DNA from 2 places in the Pseudodesulfovibrio halophilus DSM 5663 genome. Region 1 is predicted to be linked to the other one. Evidence: riboswitches for the same ligand, from Rfam matches in the RefSeq annotation. Region 1 holds a riboswitch; the other holds the start of a gene.
What was found. A riboswitch is a leader RNA that binds a small molecule or an ion and turns the genes downstream of it on or off. The one in region 1 is predicted to bind thiamine pyrophosphate.

Region 2: another riboswitch for thiamine pyrophosphate. It lies ahead of BR24_RS13385 (sulfide-dependent adenosine diphosphate thiazole synthase); the one in region 1 lies ahead of thiC (phosphomethylpyrimidine synthase ThiC).

What each region holds. Positions count from the first base shown of each region.
Region 1 is NZ_JCANTV010000008.1:348,173-355,607, forward strand. Features, by position in the region: gene BR24_RS03770 (iron-sulfur cluster carrier protein MrpORP) at 1-178, opposite strand, end outside; gene BR24_RS03775 (NifB/NifX family molybdenum-iron cluster-binding protein) at 276-635, opposite strand; gene BR24_RS03780 (NifB/NifX family molybdenum-iron cluster-binding protein) at 632-1,045, opposite strand; gene BR24_RS03785 (sigma-54 interaction domain-containing protein) at 1,176-2,504, opposite strand; gene thiC (phosphomethylpyrimidine synthase ThiC) at 2,656-3,939, opposite strand; TPP riboswitch at 4,026-4,130, opposite strand; gene BR24_RS03795 ((Fe-S)-binding protein) at 4,961-6,259, shown strand; gene BR24_RS03800 (FAD-dependent oxidoreductase) at 6,297-7,435, shown strand, end outside.
Region 2 is NZ_JCANTV010000013.1:277,566-285,000, forward strand. Features, by position in the region: gene BR24_RS13365 (pyridoxal phosphate-dependent aminotransferase) at 1-733, shown strand, start outside; gene BR24_RS13370 (universal stress protein) at 814-1,704, opposite strand; gene BR24_RS13375 (SLC13 family permease) at 1,714-3,138, opposite strand; gene thiE (thiamine phosphate synthase) at 3,186-3,824, opposite strand; gene BR24_RS13385 (sulfide-dependent adenosine diphosphate thiazole synthase) at 3,826-4,623, opposite strand; TPP riboswitch at 4,745-4,845, opposite strand; gene cobS (adenosylcobinamide-GDP ribazoletransferase) at 4,915-5,652, opposite strand; gene BR24_RS13395 (SAM hydrolase/SAM-dependent halogenase family protein) at 5,649-6,425, opposite strand; gene BR24_RS13400 (YitT family protein) at 6,428-7,306, opposite strand; gene BR24_RS13405 (hypothetical protein) at 7,405-7,435, opposite strand, start outside.

The DNA of each region.
Region 1 (7,435 bases):
CTATGTTGGTGGCGACGGTGGATTTGCCCACGCCGCCTTTTCCGGACATGACGACTATCTTGTGCTTGATGCGCGAGAGGGTGGTCTTGAGTTTGAGGTCTTCGGGACCTTCGGCGCATCCGCCGGAGGAGCAGCCGCCTTCGGTGGCGGAACTGCAGCTGTTGCAGGCTTCACTCATTGTGGTTCTCCTGAGGTGTGTATTTCCGAATACTGCGTTCGGATTTCTTCACATAGACATTCGTGCGCGGATGTCAACGCGTCGGGGCGCCGCGCGGCTACCAGTGGCCTTCTTTGTCCGGGCCGTCCACGGGCTTGATGGACCCTTCGGTGAAGGCGTGAACCGCATCGCCGACGCATCCCTCGGTGGCGAGGCAGATCTTGATGCCTGCGTGGTCCAGCGCGCGGAAGGCCTTGGGGCCCACGTGGCCGGTGATGACGACTTCGGCGCCCGTGTCGGCCACGTTCTGGGCGGACTGGATGCCCGCGCCCTGAGCCGCGTTGAGGTTCTGGGTGTTGTCCACGTAGTCGTTCGCGCCGCTGTCCGTATCATAGACCACGAACCCGGCCGCACGGCCGAAGCGGGAATCCAGGGCGCTCTCCAGTCCGGGGCCGGAGCTGCTGATGGCTATCTTCATGACTGATTCCTCCTTCCTTTGCCCGCTCGGGCGCGGCCCCGGCACATGGCCGTTCCGGGCCTGTTGCGGCATCCGGGCAGGGCGAGTTTGTCCAGTGTGTCGTTGCGGAAGGCAGCCAGAACCTCCTCGACGCTTCCTCCATGCCAGGAGAGGACGTCAACCCCGGAAGCATCGAGGAGGTTTCTGGTGCGACCGCACATGGCTCCGCAGAGCAGATGCGTCACCCCGCAGGCCAAAATGGCGGATGTCCTGTCCGTTGGGTCCTTTGAGGGAAGGGATAAATGGCCTGCGGGGCTATATGTACCGTTCTCCACCGTGAAGAGGCGCAGCTCGGGCGCGTTTTCAAAGACCGACGCCAGCCGGTCGCCGTAACAGGCAAGGCAGAGAAGCTTGGTTTCCTTTTCACTCACGCCGCTGCATGAGCATAGGCCGTGCCATGTTTAAAAAGTTTTGTATTGCAGCTATTTAGGTGTTTTGGGGGAGGGCGGGAAGGCGAAAATAATGCCTCGACGGGCAGGGGCGGGCGAACTCTGCGCCCGCTCAGTCAGCGTCGCCGCAACGGGCGAGCATGCGCCTGAGCGTGTCCTTGGAGATGTCCAGTTCGCGACAGGTGACCATGCGCTTGCCGCCGTTGCGTTCCAGCGCGGCCTTGACCGCCATGCACTTGATCTCCTCAAGCGTGCCCATGGGCATGGACCCGGCAGGCGCGTCCTGCTCGGGGCGAAGGTGTTCGGGCAGGTGCTCCACCTGAACGAAGCCGGACGGGCACAGGATGAACGCGAATTCGATGATGTTCTCCAACTCGCGAACGTTGCCGGGAAACTCATGGCGCATGAGGATGCTCATGACGTCTTCCGAGAGTCCCTCGACAGCTTTTCCCTGCACCGCGTTGAAGTGCTTCACGAAGTGGTCGGCGAGCAGCGGGATGTCCGCGCGACGCTCCCGAAGGGGCGGCAGGCGCAGCGTGACCACGTTCAGCCGGTAGAACAGGTCCTGCCGAAAGTCCCCTTCCTTGACCAACAGGTCGAGGTCGCGGTTGGTGGCGGCGATGACGCGGGCGTCGGAGCTTACCGGGGTGACGCCGCCCAGCGGCTCGAAGGTCTTCTCCTGCAACACGCGCAGCAGCTTGACCTGAAGTTTGCCGGGCATGTCGCCCACCTCGTCCAGAAAGATGGTGCCGCCCTGCGCGGTTTCGAAGCGGCCGGGCTTGTCGCGCCGTGCGTCGGTGAAGGCGCCGGCCTTGTAGCCGAACAGTTCGGATTCGAGGAGCGTTTCGGGAAGGGCGCCGCAGTTGACCGGTACGAAAGGTCCTTCCTTGCGTCCGCTGAGTTGATGGATGGCCTGTGCAAAGAGCTCCTTGCCGGTGCCGGACTCGCCCAGCAGCAGCACCGTGGATTCGCTTCTGGCGATCTGCGGCAGGATGCCGAAGATGCGATCCAGCGCCTCGCTCTTGCCCACGATGCTCTCAAAGGAATAGGACTCGCGCATTTCGCGCCGGATGGCGTGGATTTCCGTCAGGTCGCGGAAAGTCTCCACGCCGCCGATAACCTCCCCCTCGGCATTGCGCAGCGGCGACGCCGAAATGGACACGGGGCGCTTTTCCCCGTCGGGGCGAATGATGAAAATGGACTTGTTGGTGATCCGGCCGCCGTGGGCAAGGCATGAGTCGAGAGCGCAGTCCCCGTCGCAGAGGCTTGAGTGGAGAACATCCCAGCACTTGTTGCCCACGGCCTCTGCGGCGGGAACGCCCGTTATGCGCTCGGCGGCCTCGTTGAAGTAGGTGATGTTCCAGTCTGCATCCACCGTGAAGAGGCCGTCGGCGATGGACGAAAAAACGTCCTCGAGCGGGAGGTCCTTGGGAAACGGCATGGGCGAGATATAAGCCTTAAATTGTCCTCTGTGAAGTGCGTAAATATGTTTTTCCGTGTTTCCCGTAAAAATTATTCAGGGAGCCGCCCGTAGGCGACTCCCTGCCGAAGTGCCGATGAATGACCGTTTCAGGAGAAACGGACGCTGAAGGCTATGAACCGAGGTGTTCCTTGAGCTGTTTCACGGCGCAGAACTTGCCGCACATGGTGCACACGTCCTCGTCCTCGGGGCTGCGGCTGTCTCGAATCCTGCGAGCCGTGACCGGATCAAGGCACAGGCGGTACATGCCTTCCCAGTCCATGTCCGCACGGGCCTTGGCCATTTCACGGTCGCGCTGCACGGCCTGCTCGTTGCCGCGCGCGATGTCCGCGGCGTGCGCGGCGATGCGGGTCACGGCCACGCCCTCGTATACGTCGTCCGGACCGGGCAGGGCGAGGTGCTCGCTGGGGGTGACGTAGCAGAGGAAGTCTGCCCCGGACCACGCCGCGATGGCACCGCCGATGGCGCAGGCCACATGGTCCCGCCCGGCGGCCACGTCCGTGACCAGCGGTCCCAGCACATAAAAGGGAGCGTTGTGGCACAGTCGCTTCTGAAGCTCCATGTTGGCCCGAATCTGGTTCATGGGCACATGTCCGGGCCCCTCGATGATGATCTGTACGCCCGCGTCCCAAGCCTGCTGCGTCTGCTCGCCAAGGGTGATCAGTTCATGGATTTGCGTCCGGTCAGTGGCATCCGCAAGGCAGCCCGGACGACACGCATCGCCCAGGCTCAGGGTGACATCATACTCCCGCGCAATCTCCAGAACCTTGTCGAAATGCGTATACAGCGGATTCTCGGCCCCGTTCGCCACCATCCAGCACGCAAGGAACGACCCGCCGCGGCTGACAATATCCAGAACGCGCCCTTCCTGTTTCATGCGCTCCAGCGCACCCAGCGTGAATCCGGTGTGCAACGTCATGAAATCCACGCCTTCACGGGCCTGATCCTCAACCACCTTGAGCAGGTCGTCGATGGTCATGTCCACGATGCCGCCGCCCCGGGCCGTCACGTCCGCAGCAGCCTGATAGATGGGTACCGTGCCCACCGGAACAGGGCAGTGCTCCAGCGTCTGCCGCCGCAGGTTGCCCAGCTCCCCGGCAATGGAAAGGTCCATCACCGCATCAGCTCCCGCATCCAGCGCCGCACGGAGCTTCAACAGCTCCTGCTCACCATCCTCATGGTCCGGACTCGCGCCAATGTTCGCATTGACCTTGACGCTCAGCCCCTCGCCCACGGCTCGAAGCTCGCTTTTTTCATGCAGCGGATTATGCGGAATGCTCACCCGCCCCGCGGCCATGGAACGCCGAAGCGTCTCCACATCCAATCCCTCCCACTCGGCAACAAACGCCAAAGCGTCCGAGACCTTACCGGAACGGGCAATCTCCAGTTGTGTCATGAAATACTCCCAATTCTTCAAGTTCAAAGAAATGGGCGGAAAAAAGGCAAAAAAATTCCACCCGCAGGTGGAACACAGGAAGGAATGCGCTTCGCAGTGCCGTTTCCTCCGCCGGTACAAGCCGGGTCAGGTTCCAAGGGTTGTCGATCATACGACTCTCAGCCCACAACAGGGCACCCCTACGGTCAGAAGCAAACCTAACAAGAGTTGATTCGGCGATCAATGGTTTTCGCGTCTTCCGGACTGGGAGGTCTTCGACGGGCAGTGGGGGCTGCCGCTACGCCCCGGCAAAGGGGCGGGCCCCTTTGCAATCCCTGAGTTGTCAGCGGGGTTGCGGCGCAGGGTTCATGCGGTCGCACAGCCCGTGTTCAAGCTGCTACTCCGCTGACGGGGATTTTGGTTCCGTGCCTGTTGGCTTGCGGATTCACTTAGCCGTCAGTCCGGACACTTCCTTCCAGAACTCCCAGAGGCACCTTCTCTCGCCAATTAAGCACCGTAGCAATTGCCGGTCGAGGCATAGAGGCTCTTTTGACCGGTTACGCAGGTCCGCGCGGTCACGCGGAGCAGTGACCGCGTCATGGAGCCTCTCACCGGGAGCGGCGGCGGATTCCCGGTCGACCTTCATTGATTGCGAAAAACCCTCTGTTGTGTAGGATTTTTCAAGAAAAAAGCACTGCTCAAGCCGGTTTTATGCCGAAAAGGACGTTAGGGCCTCGCGGTGATTCGTCAAAGTCGCAAATGGTCTTGGAGGAGCGTGTTTTACCTGCCATTGCCTAGGGTTATGGGTGAGCATAGATGGTTTCAAGGGGTTGTCACGATAGCATTTTTCTATCTTCGGCCTATTTACGGATTTGGCTTTTTTGAGTATGAAGACGTATCCATTCGTTTGTTCAGTTCAGTGGAGTGAGCTGGCAACGAGTCGGTTTTCCGGATGAATCATCCCTTTTCCCGAAGGGATGTTCTCGGACGGATTCCGTTCTTTTATATGCAGTGGGAAACCCTTAACAATGAGGTGAGGAGTATGGGCGAACCCGCAATCGTTCTTGAAGGTGGAGTCAAATCCACGTTCAAGGACAAGGTCATGGAGCTTCTGCCGGAAGGCGGAAACCTCAACATGTGCCTTACGTGCGGTCTGTGTTCTTCCGGCTGTCCGGCAACCGGACTGGAGGAAATGGACCCCAGGAAATTCCTGCGTATGGCCATGTTGGGCATGGATGAGGAGATTCTCAATTCGAAATGGATCTGGATGTGCACCATGTGTACGCGTTGCGTGTACGCATGCCCCATGCAGATCAACATCCCGCAGCTGGTCTACAACGCCCGCGCGGCGCAGGATCGCGAAAACAAGCCCAAGGGCATTGTCGGTTCCTGCGATCAGGGCATCCGGACCGAAGGCGCCAGCGCCATGGGTGCCAGCTCGGAAGACTTCAAGTTCGTCGTGGAGGACGTCCTTGAAGAGGTCTGCGAGGACCAGGAGTCCTGCAAGGACCTGAACGTGAGCGTCAACCGCAAGGGTGCTCACTTCTATCTGAACCAGAACTCTCGCGAACCGGTCACCGAGCCGGACGAGATGGTTCCTCTTTGGAAGATTCTCAATGTCGTCGGCGCCGACTGGACCTACGGGACCGTTGGCTGGGCGGCTGAGAACTACTGCCTGTTTGCAGCGGAGGACGAGAACTGGGAAGCCATTGTCAAAAAGAAGATGGACGCGGTGAGCGACCTCGGGGTCAAGAGCTGGCTCAACACCGAGTGAGGCCACGAATTCTACGCAGTCCGGGCCGGACTGCAAAAATTCGGCATGGAAGTGCCTTTCGAGCTCGAATCCATCATCAGCTACTATGCACAGTGGATCCGTGAAGGAAAACTCCCGGTCAACTCCGACTGGAACAAGGAACTCGGCGTCAAGTTCACCGTTCAGGACCCCTGCCAGCTGGTCAGGAAGTCTCTGGGTGATCCCGTTGCCGAGGACCTTCGCTTCGTCGTGAAGCAGGTTGTCGGTGAAGAAAACTTCATCGACATGCACCCGAACAAGTCCAACAACTACTGTTGCGGCGGCGGGGGCGGATTCCTGCAGAGCGGATTCCCCGAAGCGCGCAGGTACTACGGCAAGCGCAAGTTCGATCAGATCATCGCCACCGGCGCTGACTACTGCATCACCCCTTGCCACAACTGCCACTCCCAGGTTCACGATCTCGCGCATCACTTCGACGGCAAGTATCAGACGGTCCACCTCTGGACGCTGATCTGCCTTTCGCTCGGTATTCTGGGCGAGAACGAGCGCGAGTACCTCGGCGACGACCTCAAGGAAGTCGGCCTGTAGGCGGAACTGAACGGAACGAGATTCCAAGGAGGACTCAATGTCTGCGAATAAACTTGGATCGGTCATGGTCGTCGGCGGCGGTATCGCCGGTATTCAGACGGCGCTTGATCTGGCCGACTCCGGTTATTACGTGCATTTGATCGAGAAGAGTGCCGGTATCGGCGGCGTCATGGCGCAGCTGGACAAGACCTTCCCGACCAACGACTGCGCGATGTGAATCATCTCGCCCAAGTTGGTTGAGTGCGGTCGGCACTTAAATATCGAGTTGCATACTCTGGCAGAGGTTCAGAACGTTTCCGGCGATGAAGGCAACTTCACCGTAACGGTAAAGAAGGCCCCCCGATACGTGGACATGGAAAAATGTATCGCGTGCGGGGAGTGTGCCGCGAAATGTCCCAAAAAAGTTGACGACGAATATCAGGCCGGTCTTTCCAAGAGAAAGGCTGCCTACATTCCTTACGGGCAGTCCGTGCCGCTGAAGTACGCTTTGGACGGCGAAACCTGCATCATGATCCAGAAGGGCAAGTGCGGCGCCTGTGAAAAGGTCTGCCCCACCGAAGCCATCAAGTTCGACGACAAGGAAGAGATCGTCGACCTGAACGTCGGTTCGGTGATTCTCACGCCCGGTTTCAAGGCGTTTGACCCGTCCGATCTGGATTACACCTACTACAAGGAACTCCCCGACGTAGTGACCTCGCTCGAATACGAGCGCCTGCTGTCTTCCTCCGGTCCCTGCCACGGCCACCTGACCCGTCCCTCGGACGGCAAGGAGCCTGCAAAGATTGCTTGGCTGCAGTGCGTCGGTTCGCGCGACATCAATCGCTGCGGCAACGGATTCTGCTCCAGCGTGTGCTGCATGTACGCCATCAAGCAGTCTGTCATCACCGCCGAGCACACCACCGGCGACATTGACCAGACCATCCTGTACATGGACATCCGCAGCCACGGTAAGGAATTCGACAAATACTACGAAAGCGCCAAGACCAACGGGATCAACTTCGTGCAGGCACGGCCGCATACGATCCTGCCCGGTCCCGACGGCGTGGGTGCCGTCATCCAGTATGCCGACAAGTCCGGCAACATGGTCGAGGACGTCTACGACCTCGTCGTGCTGTCCATCGGCATGGAAGCGCCCAAGGACGCCAGGCAGCTGTCCGAAACCGCCGGTTTCGAGCT
Region 2 (7,435 bases), on a different contig from region 1:
CGACTTTCTGGTGAGCGTCGAGGGGCTGGAGGCCGCCCGCACCGAGCGCACCCGCGTGCTGATCCTCAACTCCCCCTCCAACCCCACGGGCTGTTGCTACACGCAGGAACAGCTGGACGGGATCGCGCAGTGGGCGCTGGACAACGACGTGTTCATCATCTCCGACGAGGTCTACGACCGGCTGGTCTACGCTCCGGTGGAGCCCGCCACCCTCGCGCGGTTCTGGCAGGCCCATCCCGAGAGTTGCGCTCTGGTGGGCGCCCTGTCCAAGAGCTTCTGCATGACGGGCTGGCGCATGGGCTGGGCCCTCGCAGCCGAGGAGCTGGTCAAGGCCATGAGTAAGATTCAGGGCCAGTCAACTTCCAACGTTTCCTCCTTCTCCCAGAAGGCGGCCGTGGTGGCGCTGGCCGGGGAGTGGGACATCGTCGAGGACATGAAGGAAGCCTTCATGCGCCGCCGCGACATCGCGCACGAGATAATCACCTCGTGGGGCGCGCCCTGCCCCAAGCCGGACGGCGCGTTCTACCTCTTCCCGGTGCTGGACGCCTTCTATACCGAGGACGCTCCGGATTCCGCCGCCATGTGCACAAAGATTCTCGAGGAGGCCGGCGTGGCGCTGGTGCCCGGCTCTGCCTTCGGCGACGACCGCTGCATCCGGTTCTCCTACGCCGTGGACGACGACACCCTGCGCGACGCCCTGAGCCGTGTCGGCAAGGTGCTCACCGGTAAATAACCCGGTCCGCGATACGACAATGAAAAACGGGCCGCCCCCCTTGGGAGCGGCCCGTTTTTCATGGTGCACGATCGCCGGGATTATCGAATGATCATCACGGATATAGGTGCGTTTTCCATGACTTTTTCAACCATGGTCCCGCGTAGCTTGCCCACGGGGGCGGGCAGGGCCACGAGGGTGTAGTCTTCGGCCGCCGCGAGCACGGCTTCGGCGGAATCCTCCACCTCGAAGGCGGAGTGGATGGGGGGGCTGTCCAGCGGCAGGGCTCGCCGCGCCTTCTCGATGACCTCCATGCCCGCAGTGCTCGCGACGGAAAGGGGGATGCCGCAGGCTCGGGCGATCTTGGTCAGCCGGGGCAGGCATCCGGCGGCGAGGCCGGAGCCGTCCAGCACCGCGAGGATGGCCCCTTCGGTCTTGAGGCGGCGGGCGATGATGATGGGGCACGGCAGCCGCTGGGCGATGCGGTAGGCCATGGGCGTGGCGGAGACGAGCTTCTTCAGGCCGGTGGGGGTTTCGCCGGGGGCGCCCACGATGGCTATGTCCACATCCTCGATGTCGCACTGTTCGGCGATCACGCCGGGGATGTCCGTGCCGCTGCGCAGGTGCAGGGCCACGATCCCGCCGCAGGGCGTGTTGTACGAGACCACATACTCGCCCGCCGGGTCGCCCGTGATATCCCGGTGCTCCCATTCGCCGCCCTGTCCGGGGATTTCTCCGAGTTCGGCGAAGATGTCCCGGGCCTTCTTGAGTCGTTTGAGTCCGGGCAGCTCCAGTCCCCAGCCGAGCATCTGCTCGCGGGCCACGCGAAGTTCCAGCCCGCCGGAGTGCAGGCCGCTGTCAGGTTCGCGAACGGTGAGCAGGGAGGTGTCGGTGCACTGGCGGCGGCTCAGAAGGGCCGCGAAGGCCAGCGCCTCGTACGCCTCCGGCCCCCCGCCGATGCTCACGAGAATGTTCATGGTGTCTTTGTGCATGCTGTCTCCTCAACCTCCCAGAAGCGGCCAGTAGAATTTCGCAAAGATGATCAGGATAACGAAGGACATGAGCGCCAGCCTCCAACCCGCCCTGAGAAAGTCGGTGCTCGCCAGATATCCCGATGAGCGCACGATGGCGCTGGCTGGCGTGCCGATGACGGTCAGATAGGCGAAGGACGAGGCCATGGCCGTTATGAAACCGGCGGCAAGCGGGTTGGCCCCCGCCTCCACCGCTATGCTCAACACGATGGGGCCGAGAACCGCTACGGCCGCTCCGTTGGACATGGTGTTGGTCATGGCGGTGGTCAGGAGCATGATGCAGGCCAGCAGCCCGATGCCCGACCCCAGCCCGACGGGGACGGCCAGCTTGAGAAAGCCCGCCGCCACCCATGCGGCCGCGCCGGTCTCCTGCATCTGCTGGCCAAGGGATATGGCGGCCCCGTAGAGCAGCACCACGCCCCAGTTCACGCCGGAGTTGAGGTCCTCCCAGCGCACCAGCCCGGCAAGCAGGAAGCAGGCGGCCCCGGCTATGGCGATGGTGCCCATGCCCACCTCGGTGGAGAAGAGTATCCACGCGGTGAGCGTGAGCAGGAAAATGGCGATGGTGGCGTAGTGCCTGCCCTGAAGCGAGCCCTGCTTGCCCACCTGTTCCCGCAGCTTGCGCACGGCGCGCGAGAGGTCCTCGGAAGGGGCCGGGAAGGTCCGGCGCAGGATCCAGTGCATGAAGGGCAGCTGCACGAGAAAGACGGGGTAGGCGAAGAGCATCCACTGCCCGTAGCCGACGTCGTAAACAGCCGTGGACGGGTCCGATGGCCTGTAAAGAAAATCGGCCCAGTATTCGATCATGATGGCGTTTCGCGCTCCGCCCGAGGGGGTGCCGATGCCCGCCATGCAGCAGGCGTAGGAGATGGAGAACAGGAAGAGCAGGCCCAGCCTGCGCCTGCGCTCTTCGTCCTCCTCCGCGAGCTGGATCAGGGTCAGGGCCACGGGGAGCATCATGGCGGCCACGGTGTGCTCGCCGATGAACGAGGCCAGCAGGCCCGAGACGAGGGATATCCCGAAGGCGATGCGGTAGGTGTTGGTGCCTGTGGCCTTGACGATGACCAGCGCGAGCCGCTTGTCCAGCTGCTGCTTGACCATGGCCACCGCGAGCATGAGCGAGCCCATGATGAACAGCACCGCGTCCTTCATCAGGCTGCGGGCCACATCCGAGGAGTCGAGGCCGAGCAGAAATATCTGCCCCAGCACGATGAGCAGCGCCACGGAGGGCAGCGGCACCGGTTCCTTGATGAAAAGGGTGGTGGTCGCGAGCGTCATGACCAGCACCTTCCAGCCCGCGGACGTGAGGCCCGGGGGGACCGGCAGGAGCAGGAGCACGCCGACGGCGGCGAGGGTGATGAGCAGCCAGCGCTTGTCGTAGGCCCAGTGGATCATACCGGGTCTATACACGCTTCGGCGCGTTCATGCCAAGGGAGAGGGCGTTATTCCTTTACCTCGGCAAAGGCGCGTCGCAGCTCGCGGGCGGCTTCCGCGGGGTCGGGCGCGCGGCAGATGGCGGAGACCACGGCCAGCCCGTCGGCCCCGAGGGAGCGCAGCCGCCCGGCGTATTCCGCGGTGACCGAGCCGATGGCCACGGACGGGTGCCTCGTCATGGCCCTTCGCCGCGCGAAGCCCCCCAGCCCGAGCGGTTCCGAGTGGTCCGCCTTGGTGTTGGTGGGGAACACCGGTCCGAGCCCCAGATAATCCACGTCCAGCATTTCGGCCTCAAGCACCTGCGCGTCCGTGTCGATGCTCAGGCCGATGATGGCGTCAGGTCCCATGAGGCGCCGGGCGATATCCACGGGCATGTCGGACTGGCCCACGTGCACTCCGTCGGCTCCGACGGCGAGCGCCACATCGACGCGGTCGTTGATTACCAACGGCACTCCCGCAGGGGCGAGGATGCGCTTCAGGGAGCTGGCGGTTTCCAGATATTCACGGGTGGAGACGTTCTTTTCCCTGAGCTGAACCATCGTCGCGCCGCCTTCCACGGCGAGCCTCACCACCTCTTCGAGGGGCCGCTCCCCGCATGAGAAGCGGCCCGCGACGAGATAGCAGGCGAGGTCGAAACCCCGTTTCATGCTAGTCCTCCGCGATAAGGCGCTGATGGATGTCCTCGGCGACCTTCTCGCCGGAGAGCAGCATGCCGCCGAACACCGGGCCCATGCGGTAGGAACCGAAGGTGGCGTTGGCGGCCATGCCCGCGACCCACACGCCGGGGAAGACCTCGCGGGTGTGGTTGACGGTGTTGGTCTCCGCCACGTCGGCCCACATGGACTGTTCGCCCTCGATGGAGCCGGACGGGGTGTTCAGGGTGATGTCGTTCTTGCGGCACAGGGTCTTGAGCACCTCGGTGTCGTGACCGGTGGCCTCCAGCACGTGCTTGCAGTGGATGACCAGCGGGTCCACGTGCAGCCCGGCGATCTCCACGGGCGAGGAGTTGATGACCAGACCGTTGACGCGCTTCTGGCCGTTCTCCTCGCGGATGCAGACGTCCTCGACGCTCATGCAGTTGAACACGCGCATCCCGGCAATGGTGGCGGCGGAGGCCAGCGTGGTGGTGGCGGTGACCGCGTCGCAGGTCCAGTATTCGTCTTCCCAGTGCTTCATGGGGACGCCGATGTCTTCGAGCACGTGCTTGGACTCGTCCTGCACCACGATGATGTTCCAGGTCATGCCGCCGCCCCACATGCCGCCGCCCAGCGAGAGCTTGCGCTCGAACATGGCGACCTTGTGGCCCTTCTTGGCGAGGTTCATGCCGGCGGTCATGCCGGAAGGGCCGCCGCCGACGATGGCGACGTCGAGCTCCAGCGAGTCGCGGAACTTGTTGTAGTACTCGGTGATGATGGCGTCAGAGATGACTTTTTCGTTGAGGGACATGCGTTTCCTCCGCTTGCGGTTTGTTGCGGTCGGCGCGATCCGAAAGGCGCCGACCCCCTTTTGGCAAGGAGGCACGAACGTCAGGAGTGTCTTGAGAAGATGTCCCGTTGCCGGACGGCGCGGGACAGGGCTTCCGATTTCCCTACGTCAGTGCGAACTGAATCAGGTTCCAAGGGTATGATCTCAGCCCCGGCACGCGCCGGGACACCCCTATCGGATCGAAAACCTGTCTACCGCAAAGGACCGCCGTTCGCAAGGGGGGATTGATCGAACAATCAAGAGCAGGTGACTTCAGAGGACCGCAACAATGCCGAGCAGGCCGCACAGTTCGCCCAGTACGATGCTCGCTCCCAGAAAGTCCCCGTTGCTGCCGCTGACGTCTTTTGCCAGCTTGTGCAGGGGGATGAGCGTGATGATCATGAGAGCGGCGGTGATCGCGAGGGCCTGCGGCGGCAACAGCAGGGCGCCGAGGCCAAGGGCGAGCGCCGCGTTGACCGCAAGGCTCTTCAAGGAGGCTCCGGAGTAGAACAGGGAGCCGAGTCCCGGCCGGGCGAAGCGTCTGCCGACCACCCCGAAGGCCACGCAGTTGAGCCGACCGACAACAAAGGGCCAGAGCGCGGCCGCAGGGTTGCCCTTCGCGAACAGCGCCGCGAACAGCACGATCTGTCCGGCAAGGGTCATGACCAGGGCGATGACCCCGAACGCGCCGCACCGGCTGTCCTTGATGACCGTCCAGAACCGCTGCGGATCAAAGTGCGCGGTGAAGGCGTCGCAGACATCGGCGATGCCGTCATAGTGCAGGCCGCGCGTCAGCCAGATCGAGGCCAGAACAACGAGCCACGCCTGCACCCACGGTTCGCCCCGGAACAGGCCGAGCGCGAAGGGAAGGGTGATGACCGCTCCGAGCAGCAGTCCGGTGAGCGGCGTCCACGGCATGGTCCGGCGCATCTCCTCGTCCGAGGCGGCGCGCGCCGGGGCGAGGCGGGTCAGGAACCCCAGCGTCAGCAGGAAATCGTTCAGCGCCTTCATGCGTCCCACCTGAGGGTCACGGCGTCGCCCATGGAAAGCCCGAGCTGCCGCGCGGCAGAGCCGAGGTTGACCGCAATCTCGAAGAACCCCTGCGAGCCTTCCAGCAGGCCGGGGGCCCCCTCGGGCAGGTCGGAGTAGGTGTCCACCGCCGGGAGCTCCCGGCCCAGCGGGGTGCTGATCTGAAGATTGTCCAGCGGCCCGAGGGCTCCGGCGCGCAGGTTGAGCACGCAGTTGCCGAACCGGTCCACATGCAGCACCCGCACGGAACACTGGCCCCGGCCCATCAGCGGCTCGGTCCAGAGCGGGCGCACGGTCTCTTCGGCGGAGACGGGATGGCAGAATTGGGAGAGGTCCTGACCTGTGGCGATGCGTGCGGCGACCGGAGCGAAGATGTCGCGTCCGTGAAAGGTGGCGGAGGCTTTTTGCGGCACCCGGTTCACATGGTGACATTCGGCGTGTGCGGGGTCCAGCGCGAGCGAGGCCAGTCCGTTGTCCGGGGCCACGATGGTCCGACCGTCCTGACGGGCCGCAAGGATGGGACGGCCCGAGCCTACGCCGGGGTCCACCACGGCCAGCAGGACAGACGCTTCCGGAAAGTGCGGAGCCGAGGCCGCCAGAAAGAAGGCCCCCTGCGCGATGTTGAACGGTTCGACCCCGTGAGTGAGGTCGATAACCGTGCAGTCGGGGCATTCTCGGGCCAGCACGGCCTTCATCTGGCCCACGTACGGGTCGTCGAGGCCGAAGTCCGTAAGCAGTGCAATGACGGAATGCATGGCTAATACAGTTTCCTTGCCGAGAAGCCGCTGCCCACCACATGGAAGCCCGAGCCGGTGATGGTGAAGGCTTCCGGGTCCAGCGAGTAGACGATCTCCTCGAGCCGTTTGACCTGAACGTTGGTGACCATGGTCATGACCACGTCCTTGCTGTCGCCGGTCCAGCCGCCGCGCCCTTCCAGCACCGTGGCCCCCCGGTCCAGCTTCCTGAAGATGGCCTGCATGATCTCCTGCGGCTTTTCCGAGATGATCATGACCATCTTGCGTTCGCCGAACATGCCCATGACGTACTCGATGGCCACGGCGATGACGAAGGCCATGGCGATGGAGTAGAGCACGATGGACAGCTGCAGGAAGAAGAATCCTGCCAGAAACTGGAGAAAGTTGAACCAGAACTCGAACGCGCCCATGGAGAGGTTGAACCGCTGCTTGCCGATGACCGCGAGAATGTCCGACCCGCCGGTGGAGCCGAGCGAGCGCAGGCTGATGCCAACCCCGGCTCCGAGCAGGCCGCCGCAGGTGATCACCGCCAGCCAGACGTCCTCGATGGGCAGGGTGTAGTCGATGAGGTCGATGAAGAGGGCCGAGACGAACATGCCGTAGAGGCTGTAGAAAAAGAACCGCCTGCTGACGAAGACCCAGCCGAGCACAAAGACCGGCACGTTGAGCAGGAAGTACCACTGCCCGGTGGTGAGGCCCCCGAAGGCGTAATAGAAAAGCAGCGCCAGACCCGACATGCCGCCGGTGAGCAGGCCGTTGGGGATGGCGATGGCCTTGACCGCGAAAGCGAGCAGCCACGAGCCGGCGGTAATCAGGGCGATGTTCCACGGGACGCCGAAGGTGAGCCGGCGCAGTCGTTCTTCCAGAGCGGGTGAAATCATGTGTCTTGCAACCTCCGCGCACAGCTTTATCCGGTTTGGGCGCGGTTTGGAAGTCCGGAACGAAAACGGCCCGCTTCCATTGAAGCGGGCTGAAAAAACTACTTTTGTCTGCCTTTACCCTTGCCGCCA